One region of the Kocuria aegyptia genome, then DNA from elsewhere that is predicted to be linked to it. Evidence: riboswitches for the same ligand, from Rfam matches in the RefSeq annotation. Region 1 holds a riboswitch; each other region holds the start of a gene.
The links. A riboswitch is a leader RNA that binds a small molecule or an ion and turns the genes downstream of it on or off. The one in region 1 is predicted to bind S-adenosylmethionine.
Positions count from the first base shown of each region.

Region 2: linked by a shared signal. The riboswitch ahead of ABD220_RS01000 (bifunctional o-acetylhomoserine/o-acetylserine sulfhydrylase) and the one ahead of ABD220_RS15275 (methylenetetrahydrofolate reductase) in region 1 are both predicted to bind S-adenosylmethionine.
Region 3: linked by a shared signal. The riboswitch ahead of ABD220_RS01390 (MetQ/NlpA family ABC transporter substrate-binding protein) and the one ahead of ABD220_RS15275 (methylenetetrahydrofolate reductase) in region 1 are both predicted to bind S-adenosylmethionine.
Region 4: linked by a shared signal. The riboswitch ahead of ABD220_RS02685 (hypothetical protein) and the one ahead of ABD220_RS15275 (methylenetetrahydrofolate reductase) in region 1 are both predicted to bind S-adenosylmethionine.

Region 1 covers NZ_BAAAOA010000046.1:207,914-211,976, forward strand. Annotated here, with positions in the region: gene metE (5-methyltetrahydropteroyltriglutamate--homocysteine S-methyltransferase) at 1-765, opposite strand, end outside; gene ABD220_RS15275 (methylenetetrahydrofolate reductase) at 822-1,748, opposite strand; SAM riboswitch class I at 1,819-1,922, opposite strand; gene ABD220_RS15280 (glycosyltransferase) at 2,130-3,122, shown strand; gene ABD220_RS15285 (hypothetical protein) at 3,119-4,063, shown strand, end outside.
Region 2 covers NZ_BAAAOA010000005.1:73,758-77,820, forward strand. Annotated here, with positions in the region: gene ABD220_RS00990 (CPBP family intramembrane glutamic endopeptidase) at 15-794, shown strand; gene ABD220_RS00995 (VOC family protein) at 843-1,481, opposite strand; SAM riboswitch class IV at 1,624-1,739, shown strand; gene ABD220_RS01000 (bifunctional o-acetylhomoserine/o-acetylserine sulfhydrylase) at 1,816-3,228, shown strand; gene metX (homoserine O-acetyltransferase MetX) at 3,225-4,063, shown strand, end outside.
Region 3 covers NZ_BAAAOA010000005.1:135,378-139,440, forward strand. Annotated here, with positions in the region: gene ABD220_RS01380 (GlsB/YeaQ/YmgE family stress response membrane protein) at 52-324, shown strand; gene dxr (1-deoxy-D-xylulose-5-phosphate reductoisomerase) at 478-1,722, shown strand; SAM riboswitch class IV at 1,767-1,883, shown strand; gene ABD220_RS01390 (MetQ/NlpA family ABC transporter substrate-binding protein) at 1,993-2,886, shown strand; gene ABD220_RS01395 (methionine ABC transporter ATP-binding protein) at 2,883-3,962, shown strand; gene ABD220_RS01400 (methionine ABC transporter permease) at 4,019-4,063, shown strand, end outside.
Region 4 covers NZ_BAAAOA010000007.1:93,914-97,976, forward strand. Annotated here, with positions in the region: gene ABD220_RS02660 (DMT family transporter) at 1-30, shown strand, start outside; gene ABD220_RS02665 (DMT family transporter) at 30-353, shown strand; gene cspE (transcription antiterminator/RNA stability regulator CspE) at 567-773, shown strand; gene ABD220_RS02675 (hypothetical protein) at 938-1,126, shown strand; gene ABD220_RS02680 (hypothetical protein) at 1,322-1,618, opposite strand; SAM riboswitch class IV at 2,024-2,149, shown strand; gene ABD220_RS02685 (hypothetical protein) at 2,163-2,390, shown strand; gene ABD220_RS02690 (PIN domain-containing protein) at 2,402-2,785, shown strand; gene ABD220_RS02695 (glycosyltransferase family 4 protein) at 2,789-3,952, opposite strand.

The DNA of each region.
Region 1 (4,063 bases):
GACGAACAGCTGCGGGCGCCCGGCCACGGCGGTCAGGGCCGTGTAGGCGTCCCACACGGCCGAGGCGAGCTGCTCGGCGGGGACGTGCTGGTCCGCCACGAGAGCCGGCTCCTCCAGCTGCACCCAGTCCGCGCCGGCCGCGGCGAGCTCCTGCAGCAGCTCCGCGTACACGGGCAGCAGCTCGGGGAGCCGCTGCAGCGGGTCGAAGCCCGCGGGGGCGTCGTCGTCGGCCTTGGCGAGCAGGAGGAAGGACGCGGGGCCCACGAGGACCGGCCGGACGGTGAAGCCGTGCGCGGCGGCGCGGCGGACGTCGGCCACCAGCCGGTCCGCGGTGGCGCGGAACGGGGTCCGCGGGCCGATCTCGGGCACGAGGTAGTGGTAGTTGGTGTCGAACCACTTGGTCAGCTCCAGCGGAGCGCGCCCGGCGTCGCCGCGGGCGAGCACGAAGCTCGCGTCCAGGTCGAGCCGGCCCTCGGCGTCGGCGAGGTCGGCGAAGCGGGACGGGACCGCCCCGAGGGCCACGGTGGTGTCCAGGACCTGGTCGTAGAGGGGGAAGGCCGCGGGCAGGGAGGAGTCCTGGGCCCCGAGGCCCAGCTCCACGAGCCGGCGGTAGGTCGCCAGCTGCAGGTCGGCGGCCGCCGACTCGAGCTCCTCGCGGGTCGAGCGCCCGGCCCAGTAGGCCTCGAGGGCCTTCTTCAGCTCGCGGCGGCGGCCGATCCGGGGGTAGCCGGTGATGGTGGCGGCGGGGAACGGGACAGTGGTCATGAAAATCTCCTGAAGAGGTGTCGAGAGGTCGTGCGGAACGGTGGGGCAGCGCGTGCTCAGGCGGGGAGCAGCAGCTCGTCGAGCGGGACGGGCACGTGCGGGACGCGCGGGAGGTCCACGTGCTCGAGCAGGTCGAGCACGGCCCGGTGCTCGTTGAAGGTGTAGAGGTGCAGGCCGGGGGCACCGGCGTCCAGAGCGGCCCGGGCCAGCCGCGCCGCGAAGGCCACCCCGGCCCGGTGCCGCTCGACGGGACCGGGCGCGTCCTCCAGCGCGGCGGCCAGACCCGGGTGGGGCGCCAGGCCGGCCAGCCGGCACAGCGTCCGCAGCCGCCGCGGGTCGGTGACCGGCATGATCCCCGGGACGATCGGGATGGTCACCCCGGCCGCCCGTGCCGCCGCGACCAGTCGCTCGTAGCGCTGCGGGCGGAAGTAGACCTGCGTGATCGCGAAGTCCGCCCCGGAGCGCTGCTTGGCCAGCAGCACCTCGACGTCGTGGCGGAACGAGGGCGACTCCGGGTGCCGGGTCGGGTACGCGGCCACGCCCACGGCGAGCCGGCCGGCCGCCAGGGCCGCCGTGTGGCGCTGCTCGACCTCGCGCACGAGCTCCACGAGCTCCCCGGCGTGCCGCAGCTCGCCCGGCTCCGCCCCCGGGTCCAGGTCCCCGCGCAGGGCCAGGACGCCGCGGACGCCGCGGCGGACCAGCGTGGCCACGGTCCGCTCCAGTTCGGCCCGGGTGCTGCCGACGCACGTCAGGTGCGCCAGGGGCCGCAGGCTCGTGCGCGCCAGCAGGTGGTCGAGCAGGGCGAGGGAGCTGTCCCGGCGCTGCTCGTCCCCGCTGTACGTCACCGAGACGTGATCGGGGCGGGTGGACTCGAGCGCCTCGATGGTCCGCAGCAGCGTGTCGGCGCTCGCCGCGCTGCGCGGTGGATAGAGCTCGTAGGACAGGGACGGCGGCGCCGGCCGGGCGATCGGGCGTGGTGTCACGTTCTTCCTCCAAGGGTCACCCCGAGGGAGGGCAGCAGCCGTCCCGGGGTGGACCCGGGAGGCTGCGACAGCTCCATCGGTCCTGGCGGGAGCACCGTTCCGCGCCCCGTGGCGGGGCGCGGATGGTTGCTGCGGCGTCGACGAGCCAGGTCTCTCAGCCGCTCTGGATAGATGCAGACCCCATTCCACCGGCTGCCCCGCCGTGCTGCCAAGTGCCGGCGCCCAGAAGACGCCGGTGCGCCGACTGTGACGACCGCGACGTCACAGGGCGCAACACGGACGCGCGGCGACGCACGGGCGGCGGAGCGCAGGCCTGCGCCCCGCGCGCGCTCGTCATAATGGACGAGCCATCCCCGCCCGCCACCGCAGGAGCGAGTGCCCATGCTCTCCACCCCCCGCATCGTCGCCGTCGTGCCCTGCCACAACGAGGAGGCGGCCGTGGCACGGGTCGTGACCGACCTGCTCGCCGCGGTGCCCGGCATCGAGGTGCACGTCTACGACAACTGCTCGACCGACGGCACCGCCGAGGCCGCGCGGCGTGCGGGGGCGCACGTGCGGCGTGAGGAGGAGAAGGGCAAGGGCAACGTGGTCCGGCGCGCCTTCGCGGACCTCGACGCCGACGTCTACGTGCTCATCGACGGCGACGACACCTACGACGTGGCCGATGTCCCCACCCTGATCGAGACGCTGCTGGCCGGGCCCTACGACCACGTGGTCGGCGTGCGCCGGCAGGTCACCAGCACCGCCTACCGGTCGGGGCACGAGTCCGGCAACAGGTTCTTCAACGCGCTCGTCACCTTCGCCTTCCGGCGGAAGGTCTCGGACATGTTCAGCGGCTACCGGGTCTTCTCGCGCCGCTTCGTCAAGTCCTTCCCCGGTCTCTCCCGGGGCTTCGAGATCGAGACGGAGCTGACCGTGCACGCCGTCAACGCGCGGATGCCCCAGGCCGAGGTCGCCGTCGGCTTCCGCGACCGGGCGGAGGGCAGCGAGAGCAAGCTGCGGACCTATCACGACGGCTTCCGGATCCTGGGCGTCTTCGGGCAGCTGCTCTTCCACGAGCGCCCGTTCCTCGTCACCGGGGCCTTCTCGCTGGCGCTGTTCGTGCTGGGGCTGGCCCTCGGCCTGCCCGTGGTCGCGGAGTTCGCGAGCACCGGCCTCGTCCCGCGCTTCCCGACCGCGTTCCTGGCCGCTTCCCTGGTGATCCTGGCCGGGGTGTTCCTGCTCATGGGCGTGCTGCTGAGCGGCCAGGCCAAGATCCGCCGGGAGGCCTCCCGGCTGTTCTACCTGCGGCAGCCGGCGCCCCCGTGGAGCGGCGGGGACGTGCCGTACCGGGCGGGGTCCCACGGCGCGGAGCAGCGGCGGCAGCTGCCGTGAGTGCGGGGCGGGAGGGGCCGCGGTCCCGTCTGCTCCCCCTGCTGCCCTGGGCCCAGGGGCTGGGGATGCTCGTGGTCCTGCAGTTCGCCCTGTTCGGGCTGCTGACGGCGGGCCAGGCGGTGCCGGACCGGCCCATCGTCGAGCACCTGCTGGCGGCGGTCGAGGACGGCACCTACGGCCCCCACGGGACGATCGACCGGATGGGCGGCCCCGCGGACACCTTCACCGAATGCGTCGTGGCCGGCACGGGCCTGGGCGCGTCCCCGGAGGAGTCGGCGTTCAGCCGGGCGGTCCGGATGCCCCGGCTCGCCACCTGCGGCGGCGGCCCGGAGCAGCTGCGGGCCCTGTCCGAGGGGGCCGTGCTCACCGACAACGACTACTACAAGTACTGGGCGGGCTACACCGTGCTCACCCGCCCCGTGCTGGCGCTGACCGGCCTGGAGGGCCTGCGGATCGTCTCGGGCACCCTCATGGTGCTCGCCCTGGGCGGGGCGTTCCTCGCGGTCCGCGCCCGGACCTCCGCCGCCGTGGCCTTGGCCCTGACCCTGCCCTACCTGGTGGGGACCAACCTGCTGTCCACGCCCTCGACGTCCTTCAGCCAGTCGATCTCCATCGCCTTCATCTTCCTGTCGGTGGTCCTCGCCGCGCTCGGGGCGGGGCGCTCGCCGCGGACCGCGTACGCGGGGGTGGCGCTGGGCGCGGCGCTGTTCTGCTTCGTCGACCTCCTCACGACCCCCGCCGTGCCCTGGGCGATGTCCTCGTTCGTGGTGGGCGCGGTGGTCTGGTGCCGCACCGGGGCGCTGCGGGGGACCGTCGCGGCCGTGGTCGTGAGCGGCTTGGTCTGGCCGGCGGCCTTCGCTCTCACGTGGCTCGCCCGGTGGGTCTTCGCCGCCGCCTTCCTGGGCGTCCCGGCCACGCTGGAGGTGGTCCGCCGAAACGTG
Region 2 (4,063 bases), on a different contig from region 1:
GCCAGAATGGCCGCATGAGCACCCCGGCCCATCTCGCCCCGCGACCGCCCGCCTTCGGATCCACCCGCGCCGACCTGTGGCTGCAGGTGCTGCTGGTGCTCGGGGTGTCCCTGGGTGCCTCGGCCCTATACGCGCTGCTGTCCCTCGCGGAGCACCTGGCGCGCGGGCCGCTGTCCGAGGCGCAGGCCACGATGAACCCGCCGCTGAGCCTGCAGCCCCTCTTCGACCTGCTGCGCCAGCTCACCGGCATCGCCCTGGACCTGGTGCCGGTGCTGCTCGCGCTCTACCTGCTCGCCGGCTCCGCCGGTGCCCTGGGCACGGTCCGCCGGCGGATCGGTCTCGACGCCCGCATGCCCCTCCCGGACCTCGGCCTCGGCACCGTGCTCTTCCTGCTCATGGGCCTGGGGACGCTGGCGCTCTACGGCGCCGGCCGGGCCCTGGGCGTCACCGCGGAGGTCAGCACGTCCGGGCTCGCCGAGCACTGGTGGACGGTGCCCGTGCTGCTGCTCTCGGCCCTGCGCCACGCCCTGGTCGAGGAGGTCGTCGTGGTCGCGTTCCTCGCGGACCGGCTGACCCGCATCGGCTGGAGCTGGCCCGTGGTGCTCGTGGTCACCGCCCTGTTCCGCGGCAGCTACCACCTCTACCAGGGGATCGGGCCCTTCCTCGGCAACGTGGTGATGGGCCTCGTCTTCGCGGAGCTCTACCGGCGCACCGGGCGGGTGATGCCCCTCGTCGTCGCGCACTTCCTGCTGGACGCCGTGGGCTTCCTCGGCGCCGCCCGGTTCCTGGGCTGAGCCCGGCCCCGCCCGGCTGCGGCCCGCCGCCCGGACCGCGGCCGGGCCTCAGATGGTGACGGGCCCGTCCGGGGTGCTGAAGGTGACGGAGAGCACTCCCGGGGTGCCGTCCGGATAGCGCCAGTCGACCTCGAGGTCCTCGAGCGCGGTCTCGACGGGGGCGCCCAGCCACTCCGCGACCCGCTCCGGGGACCCGGCGATGCACATGCCCGCGAGCCCGACGTCCGTGAGCCTCGCCTGGGACGGGTGCATCTCCGGGGCGGAGTCGAAGCGGACCATGAACGGCAGCTGCGGGTCGGCGATCAGGCCCTTGACGCCGATCTGGTGCCACTCCAGGCACCGGCCGTCCGGGAACACCCGCTGACCGGGCACGGACCGGCGCCCGAGGCGCTGCTCGAAGGGGGCGAGGTCGTCGACCTCCACGACCCAGCCCAGCCAGCCGCCGCCGGCCTCGGACCGGGCGCGCACGGCCTGGCCGAAGGGAGCCTTCTCCGCAGCCGGGTGCGGGAGGACCTCGACGACCTCCACGTACTGGTGGTTCGTCAGCGGCAGGATCATGTTGCGGGTGCCGAAACGGGGGTGCACCCCGCCCTTGACCGGCTCGATCCCGAGCTGGTTCGCGATGCGCTCGGTGGTGGCCGCCAGGCCCTCCGGGCGGCAGGCGTAGGACACGTGGTCGACTCTCATGGGCACATCGTGGCACCGTGTGACTTTCGTCTCCAAATCGGCCCGCGACGCGCCGGGCGCGGTGCGGGTGAGGCCCGGCGCCGGGCGTCACGACGCGGCCCGGCTTGACGCCGTGTCGCCCGGGTCCGGAGAATGCTGTCCAGGTCATGAGCGCCAGCGTCCAAGCCCCAGCTAGCTGGCCGGCAACCCTCCACCGCGGTGGGGTGCCCTGGGTGAAGACCAGGCTCCTCGCGACCGGCGAGCGAGCAAGCGCGGGTCCCCGGCGCCCGGCCCTTCCCGGCCGCACCGCCTCGGCCGGGACGGGACCCCTGAGATCCGCAAGGAGTCCCACGGCATGTCCGACCTCCCCGCCTCCAGCACCGGCGTCTCCGCCGCCCCGACCGACCTGGCCCCGGCCGAACGCCCCACCCCGGCGAACCCCGGGGGCTGGGCCTTCGAGACCCGGCAGATCCATGCGGGACAGAGTCCCGACCCGGTCACCGGCTCCCGCGCCCTGCCGATCCACCAGACCACGTCCTTCGTCTTCCCCGACGCCCAGGCCGCCGCCGACCGCTTCGCGCTCGCCGAGCTCGGCCCGATCTACACGCGGATCGGCAACCCGACCACGGAGGTCGTGGAGAACCGGATCGCCGCCCTGGAGGGCGGCGTGGGCGCCCTCATGCTCAGCGCGGGGCAGTCGGCGACGACCTTCGCCGTGCTCAACGTCGCCGGCGCGGGCGACCACGTCGTGGCCAGCCCCAGCCTGTACGGCGGGACCTACAACCTCCTGAAGTTCACGCTGCCGAAGCTCGGCATCGAGACCACCTTCGTGGCGGACCCGGACGACCCCGAGGCCTGGCGCCGGGCGGTCCGGCCGAACACGAAGGCCTTCTACGCGGAGACGATCCCGAACCCGCGCAACGACGTCCTCGACCTCGAGACGGTCTCCGGGATCGCCCACGACCACGAGGTGCCGCTGATCGTGGACAACACCGTCGCGACCCCGTACCTCATCCAGCCCTTCCGCTGGGGCGCGGACATCGTGGTGCACTCGGCCACCAAGTTCCTGGGCGGGCACGGCACCGCCATCGGCGGCGTGATCGTGGACTCCGGGAACTTCGACTTCGGCCGCTACCCCGAGCGCTTCCCCGGCTTCAACCAGCCGGACGAGTCCTACGGCGGCCTCGTCTACGCCGAGGCCCTGGGCGCGGAGGGCCCCTTCGGCGTCAACCTGTCCTACATCCTCAAGGCCCGCGTGCAGCTGCTGCGCGACCTCGGCTCGGCGATCTCCCCGTTCAACGCGTTCCTCATCGAACAGGGCATCGAGACGCTGTCCCTGCGGATGGAGCGGCACGTGGCCAACGCCGGGAGGGTGGCCCGCTGGCTCGAGGCGCGCGAGGACGTGCGCGCGGTGTCCTGGGCCGGGCTGGAGTCCTCCCCGTGGCACGAGCGGGCGCAGAAGTACGCGCCCCGGGGCGCCGGATCGATCCTGGGCTTCGTCCTCGACGGCGGCCGGGAGGCCGGAGCGGCCTTCGTGGACGCCCTGACCCTGCACTCGAACGTCGCGAACATCGGCGACGTCCGCTCCCTCGTGATCCACCCGGCGTCCACCACGCACAGCCAGCTCCTGCCCGAGGAGCAGCTGGCCGCCGGCGTGGAACCCGGCTTCGTGCGGCTGTCCGTGGGCCTGGAGAACATCGACGACATCCTGGCGGACCTGGAACAGGGCTTCGCCGCGGCCGCGGCCGCGCACGGAGGGCAGGAGTGACCGTGACGGTCGTGGGGGGCACGGACGCCGGGACCACCGTGCGCGAGGACGGCGTGCCGCGGGTGGCCGGGATCGGCGAGCTGGAGCTCGAGTCGGGTTTCCGGCTGCCCGGGGTCCGGATCGCCTACGAGACCTGGGGGACGCTCGCCCCGGACGGCTCCAACGCGGTCCTGGTGGAGCACGCCCTCACCGGGGACACCCACGTGGCGACCGGCCGGGCCCGCCCCGGCGCCCCCGAGGCCGAGCGGCGCGCCGCGCAGAGCGGCGGCTGGTGGGAGGGCCTCGTCGGCCCCGGCGCCGCCATCGACACGGACCGCTGGTTCGTGGTCTGCACCAACATCCTGGGCGGCTGCTACGGGTCCACGGGCCCGGCGACCCCCGCGCCGCCGGAGGTGGACCCCCAGGGCCGCCCCTGGGGCTCCCGCTTCCCGCTCGTCACCGTCCGGGACTGCGTGCACGCCGAGGCGGCCCTGGCCGACGCCCTAGGCATCGACGCCTGGCGCCTGGTCATCGGCGGCTCCATGGGCGGGGCCCGGGCCCTGGAGTGGGCCGTAACCTACCCGGACCGCGTCCGGGCGTGCGCGGTGGTCGCCGCGTGCGCCCAGTCCAGCGCCGAGCAGCTCGCCTGGGGCCAGGCGCAGAAGCTCGCGATCCGCCAGGACCCCCACTTCCGGGGCGGGGACTACTACGACGGCCCGCCGCCCGTCACGGGCCTGGGCCTGGCACGGCGGATCGCCCACATCACCTACCGCTCGGCCGACGAGCTGCACCACCGCTTCGGGCGCTCGCCGCAGGCCGACGAGCAGGTCATCGACACGCACGCCGACGGGCGGGG
Region 3 (4,063 bases), on a different contig from region 1:
TGGCCGGTTGCGTACAATGAAAGTCCCTCCCGGGACGGATAAGGAGCCATCATGGGAATCATCAGCTGGATCATCCTCGGCCTCATCGCCGGTGCCCTCGCCAAGCTCATCATGCCGGGCAGCCAGGGCGGCGGCATCATCGTCACCATCGTCATCGGCATCGTGGGCGCCCTCCTGGGAGGCTTCCTGGGCTCGCTGATCGGCATCGGCAGCCTGGAGTCCGCGTTCGACATCGGCACCATCATCACCGCCGTCGTGGGAGCCCTCATCGTGCTCTTCATCTGGGGCGCGGTCAGCGGCCGCAGGGGCCGCGCCACGCGCTGATCCGACCCCGTCGGTCGCCGAGGCCCCGTCCACCGTTCCCGGTGGGCGGGGCCTCGGTCCGTCCCGGGACGCCCTGGGTGCCCGCCCCGGACACCGCCCCGGCAATCGCCGGGGCGCGGCAGGCAGGAGGCCCGCTGGGGGATACTGGGGGTCATGACGCCCCCCGCCACCCCGCCCCGTCCCCGTCAGACGCCCGAGCTGCGCGCGCTGGCCGCCGCCGGTCCCCGCAGGATCAGCGTCCTCGGCTCGACGGGCTCGATCGGCACCCAGGCGCTCGACGTCGTGCGCGCCGCCCGTGAGCTCGAGGGCGGGGCCCCGTTCACCGTGGTCGCACTCGCCGCCGGCGCGCGCCACCTCGAGCTGCTCGCGGACCAGGCCGTCGAGACCCGTGCCGCGGTCGTGGCCACGAGCGGCACCGGTCAGGACGCGGCCCGCCTGGCCCGCCTGATCGCGGACCGGGCCGCGGCCGCCGGGGCGGGGGACCACCGCCCCGAGATCGTGCACGGGCCCGACGCGGACCTCGTGCTCAACGGCATCACCGGCTCCATCGGGCTCGCCCCCACGCTGGCGGCGCTGCGGGCCGGGCACAAGCTCGCGCTGGCGAACAAGGAGTCGCTGATCGCCGGGGGGGCCCTCGTCAAGGCCGCCGCCGCGGCGACCGGGGACCCGGACGCCCTGATCCCGGTGGACTCCGAGCACTCGGCGCTGGCCCAGGCGCTGCGCGGCGGCACCGCCGGTGAGGTCGACCGGCTCGTGCTGACGGCCTCCGGCGGCCCGTTCCGCGGCCGGTCCCGGGCGGAGCTGGAGACGGTCACTCCGCAGGACGCGCTGCGCCACCCGACGTGGGACATGGGTCTGATGGTGACGACCAACTCGGCGTCCATGGTGAACAAGGCACTCGAGGTGCTCGAGGCCCACCTGCTCTTCGACGTCCCCCTCGGGCGCATCGACGTGGTGGTCCACCCCCAGTCGGTCGTGCACTCCATGGTCCAGTTCGTGGACGGCTCCACCCTCGCCCAGGCCTCGCCGCCGGACATGCGCCTGCCCATCGCCCTCGGTCTGGCCTGGCCCCACCGGGTGCCCGGCGCCGCCCTGCCGTGCGACTGGACGCGCGCCACGGCGTGGACCTTCGAGCCCCTCGACCCGGTGGCGTTCCCGGCCGTCCGGCTCATCAAGGCGGCGGGGGAGCGGGGCGGGACCTTCCCCGCGGTGTTCAATGCGGCCAACGAGGAGGCGGTGCACGCCTTCCACGACGGCCGGATCCGGTTCCCCGCGATCGTGGACACGGTGGAGGCGGTGCTGGGCGAGCACGACGACGACGGCCCGCTCGAGCTCGAGGCCGTGCTGGCGGCCGAGGGCTGGGCCCGCCGCCGGGTCCGGGAGCTCCTCGCCCGCTGACGGGGCGGGATCGGCCCTCGCCGCACGTGCTAGTCTGTCGGGCGGATGACGAGTCCCAGCGTGAAGCCCTGGCTGGCTGGGCGGCAACCCTCTCCCGTAGTGGGGTGCCCCAGGAGAACCATCTGGCACCGGCCATCGAGGGCCGGCGGCAAGTACGGTCCGACCGCGCATGCGCCCTCCGGCGTGCCCTCGACCGTGGCCGCCGGGCCCGTCGGAGCCGGTGGAGACCTCGGACACCCCGGACACCCCGGACCCACGGAAAGGCATCACATGCGATCGCAGCGCCTCCCCTTCCTCGCCCTGGCCACGACCCTCGGCCTCACCCTCGCCGCCTGCGGAGGCTCCGCCGGGGAGTCCTCCGGCGAGGGCGCCCTCGCCGACGGCAAGGTCACCATCGGCGTCGTCGGCTCCCACCCGACCCACGACGTGCTCCAGCAGCTGGCCGAGGAGCAGGGGCTCACCGTCGAGTACGTCGACTTCTCCGACTACAACCAGCCCAACCCGGCCACCGAGTCCGGCGACGTGGACATGACCTGGTTCCAGCACGTGCCCTTCCTCGCGGACTACAACAACTCCGCCGGGGGCTCGATCACCCCGATCGGCTCGACGTCGATCTACCCGCTGGGCCTGTACTCCAACGAGCACGACTCCGTGGAGCAGTTCCAGGAGGGCGACGAGATCGCCGTGCCCAACGACGCGGTGAACCTCTCCCGGGCCCTGATCGTGCTCGAGTCCGCCGGCCTGGTCGAGCTGACCAGTGACACCCTCATCCCCACGGAGCTGGACGTCGACACCGAGGCCTCGAAGGTGCGGGTCACCCCCGTGTCCGCGGAGCAGACGGTGCTCTCCCTCGACTCGGTGGCCGGCTCGGTGATCAACAACGACTTCCTGGCCCGCGCGGACATCGACCCGAAGTCCGCGCTGGCCCAGGACGACCCCGAGGCGGAGGGCTCGCGCGCCTACGTCAACCTCTTCACCACGACCGAGGAGCTCGCCGGCGACGAGACCCTCCGGCAGGTCGCGGACCTCTACCACGAGCAGGCCGTCGTCGACGCCGAGATGGAGGAGACCAAGGACACCGCCGTGCCGCTGCAGCTGGAGCCGGAGGAGCTCCAGGAGCTGACCGCGCGCTACCAGCAGGAGCTGAAGGACCAGGGACGGTGAGCGCGGCGGTCCCGGCCGGGCCGTCCGCCCCCGGGCGCCCGGACGAGGTGCTCGTCTCCTTCCGCAACGTCTCCAAGACCTTCCGCACCGGCTCGGGGCGCGCGGCGCGCGAGGTGGTGGCGGTCGACGACGTCAGCCTCGACGTCCGCCGCGGCGAGATCTTCGGGGTGATCGGCTACTCCGGGGCGGGCAAGTCCACCCTCGTGCGCCTGATCAACGGGCTCGAGCCCGTGTCCTCGGGGTCCCTGACCGTCGAGGGGTTCGAGGTGGCCGGCCGGCGCGAGACCGAGCTCGCGCCGGTCCGGCAGGAGATCGGCATGATCTTCCAGCAGTTCAACCTCTTCACCTCCCGCACCGTCGCGGGCAACGTCGAGTACCCGCTGAAGCGGGCCGGCTGGCCCAAGGAGAAGCGCCGGGCCCGGGTGGCGGAGCTGCTCGAGTTCGTGGGCCTGTCGGCCCGCGCCGGCAACTACCCGGAGCAGCTCTCCGGCGGGCAGAAGCAGCGCGTGGGCATCGCCCGGGCCCTGGCGACCAGCCCGAAGCTGCTCCTGGCCGACGAGTCGACGAGCGCCCTCGACCCGGAGACCACGCAGGAGGTCCTGCAGGTGTTGCAGCGGGTCAACCGCGAGCTGGGGATCACGATCGTGATCATCACCCACGAGATGGACGTGGTCCGGGCGATCGCCGACCGCGTGGCCGTGATGCAGGACGGGAAGGTCGTGGAGCACGGCTCCACCGTGGACATCTTCGCCCGGCCCCGCACCGAGACCGCCCGCCGCTTCGTCTCCTCGGTCCTGCACTCGGTGCCCGACGCCCGCGAGGTGGAACGGCTGCGCCGCGCCCACCGCGGGCGCCTGGTGATCGTGGACGTCGGCGACGGCGTGGACATCGGCGGGGTGCTCTCCGACGGCGCCGCCCGCGGGGTCCGCTTCACCATCGCCTACGGCGGGATCAGCGTGCTCCAGGAGCAGTCGTTCGGGTCCCTGACCTTCGAGCTGACCGGCGAGGACACGGCCGTGCAGGCCGTGGTCGACGAGATGTCCCGGATCACGACCCTGAGAGAGGTGGCCGCGTGAACGACTGGTCCGTCCTGGGACCCGAGCTGCTGTCCGCGCTCGGGGAGACCCTCTACATGGTGGCCGTCACGCTGCTGCTCGCCGGCCTGCTCGGTCTGCTC
Region 4 (4,063 bases), on a different contig from region 1:
CCTGCCCAGCGACCGGAGGAGGCCGGCTGATGGCGTGGCTCTTCCTCACCGTCGCGATCCTCACCGAGGTCGCAGGGACCCTGTCCCTGCGGATGGCCGCCCGGGGCCGCCCCCGCTGGTACGCGGCGGTGGCCGCCGGCTACCTGGTCGCGTTCACCTGCCTGAGTCTGGCCCTGGCCGAGGGCATGGCGCTGGGGGTCGCCTACGGCATCTGGTCGGCCAGCGGGGTGGCGCTGACGGCGCTGGCCGGCCGGCTGCTGTTCCGCGAGCCCTTCACCTGGGTGACGGCGGTCGGCGTGGCCCTCATCGTCGGCGGGGTGCTGCTGATCGAGCTGGGCGCCCTGCCGGCCTGAGCGGCTCCTCGCAGGAGGCCGGCGGCGCCCGGGTGGTGCGGTGCCGGATCTCGTGTAGAGTGGTCTGCAGTTGTTGAGGTTCGTTTTTGTCTTTCAAGCAGTTCGGCCCACTCGGGTGCAGCAGTTTTTCTGAGAAGACGTTTTCCATGCATCACAACTGTTTGGTTTCTCGAACGTCGGGAAACGTTCATCTCATGAAGGATCAGGTCTCCCATGACTACCGGTATCGTCAAGTGGTTCAACGCTGACAAGGGCTTCGGCTTCATCACCCCCGAGGACGGCTCCAAGGACGTCTTCGCCCACTTCTCCGCGATCAACTCGAACGGCTTCCGCTCGCTGAACGAGAACGACCGCGTCGAGTTCGAGACCCAGGACGGCCCCAAGGGCCCCCAGGCCGCGAACATCAACGTCATCTCCTAAGGATCCCCGCGGGCCACGGCCCGTTGATCCTCCAGAACCGCCGCCGGGCTCTGCCCGGCGGCGGTTCTGTCGTCGTGCCGCGCCGGTCCTGAAGCGCCGGTCCTGAACTACCGGTCCCGGAGCACCGGGGACGAGCACCGCCAGAACCACCGGGAGGAAGCACCGTGACCGTCCCCGATCCGTGCCCCGCCGCGGAGGAGCCGGAGGACCCCTTCGTGGTGAACCGGATCTCCGACGCCCAGCTGGACGTCTCCGTGCCCTTCGAGGTGGAGGCCTCCGAGTGGGAGTTCGACGGCTCGGCCGACGAGGCCGGCGGCGGCTGGGGCTCCGCGGGGGACTACGGTCTCGAGTGAGCGTCCCGCGGATCCGCCCGTGCTCCCGGACCGCCGGACCCCCGCCGTCGTACCGCCTCCCAGCGTGCTCCGGCCCTGCTGTGCTCCTGCCCTGCAGCGATCCGGCTCCGGTGCGGCGTCTCGGGCTGTTCCCGCCCCGCACGACGGAGGCCGCAGCCCGGTGGGCTGCGCCCTCCGTCGTGTCCTGCCCGCCGGCTACGCCGACAGCGGGAGGGACGAGGGGTGGAGCTTGAAGAACGGGTGCCGCCCGGTCGCCGCGAGGGCTCCGGGAACGAGGAGCTGGCGGTACTTGGCGCACCATTGCGCGGGTCCCTCCGTGTGCTCCGCCGCGGCGGCGAGGTCGTCGGCCTCGGCGCTCAGGTACTCCTGCACGTCCCCGTCGGTCGACGTGAGCCGGACGAGGTGCAGATCGGGGAGGGTGGTGACGGTCACGTCGATCCACTCCTCGTGCTGGTCGGTGGTGCTGGTCGTTCTTTCTTCGGACATGGTCATGTTTTCTCCTGACGTTCTTGCAGGCATCCGATGGCGTTGCCCGCCGCTTCGTCATCCGATCCACCCGGGAACATCGGGTTGGCGCGCAGCGGGTCGGAGCCTCTCCGCTCACCCGCCGGGGATCGTCGATCTCCGGCCGAGCACGCGGACGCCGCATCTCGAGAAGCAGACTCAGGCTACCCCGAGGCTCCGACACCACGACAAGCCGGCCGTGAGTTGTGTCACCGAAACGTAATGCGCGGGGTGGTCGCCGGCGCCGTTCCCGGTTCATCGGGACCCATTTCAGCGCAATGATGTGTCGTCGAGGTGTCGGGGCGATGACACCCCGGGGAAGACCGGCGCACAGGAGGGTGGCACCGGGTGCTGCACCGCTGCGGGCCAGGTGATGTGGTTGAATGGAGGGAGCTTCAAGAGACCCGGTCGGCAAGCTCCGACTTGACCGGGCACCAACCCCATGTTCACGGGTGGTTCGGATGACGAAGCGGCTCGCATCGCCGCAGCAGCGGTACCCGGTGCGAGCAAGAGCGCACGAAGGACCCCGGTCATGACCGACCCCCGCCACCCCGCCGCCCGAGCGGCAACGTTCCCCGAGACCTCCCGGAGCGTCCCGGCCAGCGGGGACGCCGCCCGGAGCGACCCGGCGCCGGACGTCCCGGCGATCAGTGCCTCCGCCATGAGCATCGAGGACTACGCCCGTGTGGTGCAGGTCCGCACCGAGTTCGTGGACTTCCTGCTGGCTCCGGCCCGCGGGGAGCTCGCCGCGGCAGCCTGAGGCCCCTTCCCGTGGACCTCCTCCTGGACCGTTCCGTGCTGCTGGGGGTGCGCACCCCGGAGCGCTGCCCCGAACTGGCCGAGGTCCTGCGCCGGCACGGTCACCGGCGGCTGTTCCTCCCGGCCACGGTGCTCGGCGAGCTGCTCGCCGAGCGTCCCGACGAGACGCTGTGGGCCGAGCAGCTCGAGCTGCGCTTCCCGGGCCGGGTGCTGCCGGTGGACGCCGCCGTGGCGCGGGTCTGGGGTGCGCTGGGCGAGAGCGCGGCGGCCGACCCACTCGCCGGTCTCACCGCGGCCACGGCCAGGGTGCACGGGCTGACCGTGCTGACCGCGGAGCCCGGGCGGTACGCCGGCACCGGGGCGTCCGTGCTGGACGCGTCCCCCGCCCGGCGGTAGCCCTCAGGCGGCCCGGCGGTCGCGACGGCCCGGCGCCGAGAGCGCCACGGCCCGCTCGTAGTGCTCGAGCAGCTGGCCGACGAGCACGTCCCACGTCCGGCCCTGGACCGCCGCGTGCGCCGCGGCCCCGAACGCGGCCCGTTTCGCCTCGTCGCCGAGCAGATCGACCACGTGCCCGCGCAGCGCCCCGAGGTCCCCCGGGGGATAGAGCCAGCCGGTGCGGGACCGGTCCACGAGGTCGAGCGGCCCGCCCCGGCCGGTCGCGACCACCGGCACACCGGAGGCCATGGCCTCCTGGATCGTCTGGCAGAACGTCTCGAACTCGCCGGGATGGACGAACACGTCCAAGGACGCCATGATGCGCGCCAGGTCGGCGCCGCTGCGGCGGCCGGTGAAGTGCGCCTGCGGGAGCCGGCGGCGCAGGGCGTCCTCCTCCGGCCCCGAGCCCACGACCACCAGCCGCGTGCCGGGCAGGTCCGCGACCGCCGAGAGGTCCTCCACCTGCTTCTCCGGCGCGATCCGGCCCACGTAGCCGACGATCCGCCGGCCGCCGCCGACCTCCTCCCGCCACCGCTCGTCCCGGTGCCGCGGGGAGAAGCGGGTGGTGTCCACCCCGCGCCGCCACAGGTGCACGTCCCGCACGCCGTGCTCGGTGAGCTGCCGGACCGCCGAGGTGGACGGCGCCAGCGTGAGCGTCGCGAGGTTGTGCATGGAGCGCACGTGCCCCCAGAGGAGCTGCTCGAGGAACGGCGCCCCGTACTTGGCCGCGTAGCCGGGGACGTCCGTCTGGTAGACCGCCACGCAGGCCACCCCGAGCTGCCGGGCCGCCACGATCGCCCGGCGGCCCAGCACGAACGGGGAGGCCACGTGGACCACGTCGGGCCGGAAGTGCTCCAGCTGCCGGCGCACCCGCGCCACGGTCCCGCCCGCCACCCGCACGGCGGGGTAGCCGGTCAGCGGAACGGCGGGCAGCCGGTGCACCGGCACCCCGGCGAGGTCCTCGACGACCTCCTCCGCGAGGCGCCCGAGCGGAGCGGGGTCGTAGGAGGGGGCCACGACGACGACGTCGTGGCCCTCGGCGGCCAGCTCCTCGACGACCCGCAGCACCGAGTGGGTGACTCCGTTGAGGTGGGGGAGGAACTGCTCGGCGACCACGGCGACTCTCATGGACCCGAGCCTGGCCGGGCCCGGCGACCGAGCGGCAAGCAGGGCGTGGCCCGCCGGTGAAGCCGTCGTGAAGCCTCTGCCGGGGCGCCGCGCGGGCGTGGGAGGATGGGC